2 regions of the Pseudoalteromonas pernae genome follow, and region 1 is predicted to be linked to the other one. Evidence: predicted binding sites of a transcription regulator. Region 1 holds the regulator's gene; the other holds the start of a gene.
What was found. The regulator MetJ, encoded in region 1, represses methionine synthesis genes. The targets are predictions, from matches to a motif close to TAGACGTCTAGACGTCTA.

Region 1 (3,166 bases):
AGGTCATCTTTATCTTCAATACCTACAGAAATGCGGATCATTGTGTCTCCCACACCAGCTTCTAAACGAGCCTGCTCATCCATACCTGCATGCGTCATGGTCGCGGGGTGACAAATGAGGCTTTCGACTCCACCGAGTGATTGAGCCAAAGTAAATTGATTCACTGAGGTTAAGAATTTTGCGCTGTCTTTGAGCCCACCTTTAATATCAAAGCTCACCATACCGCCGAACCCTGCCTGTTGCTGCTTTGCAAGTTCATGCTGGGGATGCGACTCCAGACCCGGATAGTAAACGTGCTCAACACTTGGGTGCCGTGCTAAAAATTCCGCAATGGCCATCGCATTTTCCTCGTGCTGACGCAGACGCAGCTTTAACGTGCGAATGCCGCGAAGAGTTAAGAAACTATCAAACGGCGCGCCGGTAATACCAATATTATTCGCCCACCACGCGAGTTCCTCACCTAGCTCAGCAGACTTAGTGATTAAGGCGCCACCAACCACATCGGAATGGCCATTAATATATTTCGTTGTCGAATGCACAACGATGTCACATCCAAGCGCCAGCGGGTTTTGCAGTGCCGGTGATAAAAAGGTGTTATCCGCAGCAACTAATGCACCGACCTGCTTCGCGGCATCACAGACCTGACGAATATCGGTTAAGCGTAGAATAGGGTTACTCGGCGTCTCAATCCAAACGATTTTAGGCTTACTCTCTTTAATACCTTCAGAGCACTCTGGACGCGTCAAATCCAAAACGACTAATTTAAACAGTCCACGTTTTGCCAAAGACGTAAACAGGCGATAACTACCACCATAACAATCATGAGGGATTACTATTGTGTCTTGCGGGGTAAGCAGTTGCGTCACCAAATGCACTGCGGCCATGCCAGTCGCAGTGATTATTCCGCGCTCGCCACCTTCTAGCTGTGCTAATAATTGCGCCAGTGTATCCCTGTTCGGATTACCACTGCGGCCATAATCAAATTGGCGCTTAGTAGCAAAGTCAGCTAAAGAATAGGTAGTTGATAAATGAAGCGGAGGTACCACTGCACCATGATGTTGGTCAACTTCGATTCCGTGACGAACAGCAAGGGTCTCATTTTTTAATTTGGTCATAGCGCCTCCAAACTGGCGTGGATGTTTAGACGTCTAAAAGGTTAAAATAACAAACCGTGGAAGTCAAAACATTTATACGTCTAAATAGCTAAATGAGGAATATTTGACTATCCTTTCCAACACGATAAAATTTCGCCCTTATTGATGCCTAAGTGACCAAAAAATAAGACTCTAATTATGGCCAAGTGGAACGGTGAGTATATTCACCCTTATGCGGAACACGGTAAGAAAGCCCAACAGGTAAAAAAGATTACCGTTTCGATCCCGCTCAATGTTTTAAAAGTATTAACTGATGAAAGGACGCGCCGTCAGGTAAACAACCTTCGTCACGCAACAAATAGTGAGTTGTTATGTGAGGCATTTTTACATGCATTCACAGGACAACCTTTACCCGATGATGAAGATCTTCGTAAAGACAACCCGGAAAAGGTGCCGCAAGAAGTTCGCAAGATCATGGAAGAAATGGGGTTAGAAGTTCCTATCATCGGCGAGGACTAAGAACTTTTTAACACCCAAGTCATTGCAACTGGGTATCCAAATAAAAAAGCCCCAACTCATGTTGGGGCTTTTTACTGTAATAGTTTCACTGCATTGAATGCAGAACACACTCTGTGATTACTTATCGTTCATGTAATCGGGTGCTAATTCCACTTGCGCAACACCAGATGCCACCGCTGCCTGTGCTACCGCCCTCGCCACACGCGGCAATAAACGTGGATCCATTGGCTTTGGAATAATGTATTGTGGGCCAAACTCCAACTCAGTCACACCTGATGCTTTTAGCACTTCAGCTGGAACCGGCTCTTTTGCGATGCTACGAATCGCTTCCACAGCCGCAATCTTCATCTCGTCATTAATTGCTGTTGCACGTACATCTAACGCACCACGGAAAATGAATGGGAAACAAAGCACATTGTTTACTTGGTTTGGATAATCAGAACGACCTGTTGCCATGATCAAATCTTTACGAGCACTGTGCGCTAGCTCAGGCTTGATTTCAGGATCTGGGTTTGAACAAGCAAATACAACTGGCTTGTCTGCCATCAATTTTAGATCTTCAGCTGACAACAAATCTGGGCCAGATACACCCACAAATACGTCTGCATCGGCAATTACGTCTTGCAAAGTACGCTTGTCAGTGTTGTTCGCAAACAGCTGTTTATACTCATTCAAATCGTCGCGACGTGTATGAATAACGCCTTTGCGGTCCAGCATGTAAATGTGCTCACGCTGTGCACCACACTTAATTAGTAGCTCCATACATGCAACAGCCGCCGCACCAGCACCTAAACATACAATGAGTGCATCACGAATGTCTTTACCTTGAATCTCAAGTGCGTTCAACATGCCCGCAGCAGTTACAATCGCAGTACCGTGTTGGTCATCATGGAATACAGGCACGTTACAACGTTCGATCAACGCTTTTTCAATTTCAAAGCACTCAGGTGCTTTGATGTCTTCTAGATTGATACCACCAAACGTGTCAGCAATATTCTCTACAGTATTGATGAAATCTTCGGTTGTACGGTGTTTTACTTCGATGTCGATTGAGTCAAGGCCAGCAAAGCGTTTGAATAACAGCGCCTTACCTTCCATAACAGGCTTAGAAGCTAGTGGACCTAAGTTTCCCAGCCCTAAAATCGCGGTACCATTGGAAATAACCGCAACCATATTGCCTTTGGCTGTGTACTTATAAGCGTTATTTGGATCTGCCGCGATTTCGCGCACAGGCTCAGCAACACCAGGGCTGTACGCTAAGGCGAGATCGTTAACTGTTTCTGCACTTTTAGTCAGCTCAATACTGATTTTACCGGGAACGGGATTGGCGTGATAATCGAGCGCTTTTTGACGAAAGTCTGACATGAATTAAATATCCTGCTAGAAATGTTTGTGAGAGTTCAGGTATACCGCAAACCATACTGCTTTTAGTCTCATATTCCAAGCAATATCAGGTCTATCCTGTTGCGCGAATTTAAACGTAGTTAGCACCAAGTTCACGGTTAATTATTTTAATTTCCCATAACGTAGTCGATAATTTTATCTACATCACG
Region 2 (3,166 bases), on a different contig from region 1:
TCGCTGGTAACACTGTCTGCACTTTGGTATAGCGCGTTAATCACTTCTGGATCACGTTCAAAATGCATGTAGCTCGCAAGCGTTGAAGCAATTGCTTGCGATGAATCCAAGCTATTGATAAAGCTGTATTTCGCGTTTGATTTCAATGCAGCGAGCTTGCTTTCATCCACCAGCTCAGTACGCGCTTTTGCATACGTCTCGTTGATTGCGTCACGCACTACAGCTAAATCAGCTTCATCATCTACTTTTACAAATACGTGCAGTAAACCTGGATCTTTGGTTTCTGGGTTATACGTAAACATTTGTGATGCGATTTGCTTTTCTACTACAAGCTGCTGATATAGCTCTGAGTTTTCAGAGAAATAAAGCTGCGATAGTAAGTCCAGTGCTGCTCGGTCTTTAGTATTTGGGTTCCATTGCGTGCCTTTGTAAGACACTAGCAACCAATGACCCGGCAACCCTTCGTACTGTTCATGCACATACCGAGGTGCAGCTTGCTTTGGCTCAACAGGGATATCTGCTTGGTAATCACCTCGCTGCCAATTACCCCAATGCTTTTTCACCATTTTGATGGTTTCTTGAGGGTCAACATCACCAACAATTACTAGCGATACATATTCTGGTTTGTAAAAACGCTCAAAGAAGGTTTGTCCGTACGCACTTTGATCAGGCATTGCTTCAATGTCTTCAAAAAAGCCCATAGTGGTGTGTTTATAGGTGTGCTTGTCGAACGCTTCTTTACGCACCGCAGAGAGTAATTTACGAATTGGGCTGGCGTTATTTTTTAGGTATTCGCCCTTTACTGTTAACGCTTCTGTACGGAATTGCTCTTCGGTATAGCTGAGGTTTTGGAATACATCCGCCTTCACTTCCAACACTTTGTCTAAGTGCTGTTTAGAGAAATTTAAGTGGTAGTTGGTGTAGTCATTCGTGGTGTAGGCACGATTATCAACACCTGAGTTTTTCATGATGTCTGCGTACACGTCTTCAGGGAATTTCTCAGAGCCTTTAAACATCATGTGTTCAAAGAAGTGTGCAAAACCTGTTTTGCCCGCTTCAACTTCATTTCGTGAACCTACAGAAACAGGAATTTGCAGTGAAACCACGTCGGGGTAATCGGTTTTCACAACCATTACACGTAGACCGTTATCAAGTTCTTCTAATACGTAGTCTTGTGAAAATACTTTTTGACTTTGCTGCGCTACCGCCGCAGAGGCCGCGCCTGTTTGTGTCGTTTGCGTGCTTTGGCAACCACCGAGCGCAAGCGCCAGTGCAATACCAGAAGCAATAACTGATAGTTTCATCGTTCCTACCCTTTATAGTTTATTTAATTCTGATTTTTGTCGAAATCATTATGCAATAAATTCATTCTTGGGGCGTCAATCTTGCGATATTTTTGCTGTAAACAAATGTGTCTGTCCGTAAACAACGAGGACCTACTCACGAAGGAATGAGCCATAACATGAATGCAATTCAAGTTCATTGAGGAAGTTTCATAACAAAAAGCTGTTTAGACGTCTAAATGGCTGTTATAGTTATTTCATTAACTGCATATGGGAATGAGGATCATGGCGCTAACACTGCAAGAGAAAATTGAGGATGCTCGTCAAGGGGTGTACCTCATAGGTACGACACCGCCAAAATTTGACACCGACGACATTAAGCTACAAGCAATTGCTGAGAAGCTACTTGGCCGCTTGCATGAAATCGAATACGACGGCGTGGTTGTCTACGACATTCAAGATGAAAGCAGTCGAATCAGCGCGCCAAGACCGTTCCCATTTAAAGAAACCATCGACCCACGTCGTTACAGTCGCCTACTACGCCGATTATCGCACCTTGATGTGATCACATACAAAAGCGTTGCACAACGTAGTGGAGCTGAATTTAACCAGTGGCTAGACGCAACTCACGAGGAACATAACCTAAATAACCTTGTACTGGTTGGCAGCCCTTCATCAACGGGCGACGTAAAGCTCAGTTTAAACGATGCCTATAAGCACCTCGGCGAACATGACCATGACTTCTTTTTAGGTGGAGTCACCATTGCTGAGCGCCATGCAAGTAAAGGCAATGAGCATGAGCGTCTATTAACTAAGACTCAACAAGGTTGTAAGTTTTTCATTTCACAGGCTGTATATAACGCCCAAGCGACGATAGATTTAATCACTAGCTATGCTCGCAGTTGTCGCCAACAAGGTCTTGAGCCAAAACGTATTATCCTTACCTTTACGCCTTGTGGTGGTGAGAAAACATTAGAGTTTATGCAGTGGCTAGGCATTTCCGTGCCCGAGGCAACTAAGTACCGTATGCTTGATGCCGAAAATACGTTGAGTGAATCAGTGCGTATCTGCCGTGAGAATCTTGATTTAATTCTACGTAGCTGTGCGCACTTAGATGTGCCACTAGGCTTAAATATTGAATCTTTGACTAATCGTAAAGAAGAAATCGATGCGTCTATCAATCTTTATCGCTTGCTTAAAGCAACCATGGAATTGAGTTTAGCGGAGCGCCAAATAGCCTAACTCCCTCCCTTCATTTTCTTTTGCTCTACGTTGCGCTACCTAATTCGGTGGCGCTTTTTTATTTCCCCGCTATTTAAACGCTTTAGCAACTTACTGCGTCTAACTCCAATAAAAAAGGACTTAACAATGTACGTTGCAAAACTAATTAGACTCTCAATACTATTAATAACAATACTTTCTTTGCAGGTATGGGCCAGCTCTGATTCAACTGCTATAAACGCTCTAGAGCCTACACTCACACCTCAACAAATGCATGAAGACATTGATAAATGGTGGCAGTGGACCAAAAACACCCACCCAAATCTGTCTTTACGTATAGCGGATATCAATACATTTGAAAATAATTTAAAGGAGCTGAAAAGCAAGCTTAACTCGCCCTTGAATGTAAACGATTTTCTCGCACACATTAGTATTTTGAATGGCCAGTTCAATGACGGACATATGAATATCATGGTCCCAAGTCAGCGTCGTCTGGTAGAACAAATCACTGAGGGGAAAAATGGATTATTCCCATTTGAAGTAAATATAGTGGATGGTTTAATTTCAATAAGCGGCAAACTTGGTGGCGACAAAAGTATTTACGAAAACGCACGCATTGTTGCTATCAATAACCATTCTATCGAGTCGATATACACTAAGTT

Region 2: V1358_RS13925 (methylenetetrahydrofolate reductase) is a predicted target of MetJ. The motif match lies at 1,504-1,521, and genes of this name have one in related genera.

The regions. Positions count from the first base shown of each region.
Region 1 is NZ_JBDODM010000007.1:125,195-128,360, forward strand. It holds gene metB (cystathionine gamma-synthase) at 1-1,115, opposite strand, end outside; gene metJ (met regulon transcriptional regulator MetJ) at 1,293-1,613, shown strand; gene V1358_RS15650 (malic enzyme-like NAD(P)-binding protein) at 1,731-2,978, opposite strand.
Region 2 is NZ_JBDODM010000005.1:303,398-306,563, forward strand. It holds gene V1358_RS13920 (M16 family metallopeptidase) at 1-1,304, opposite strand, end outside; gene V1358_RS13925 (methylenetetrahydrofolate reductase) at 1,569-2,525, shown strand; gene V1358_RS13930 (S41 family peptidase) at 2,652-3,166, shown strand, end outside.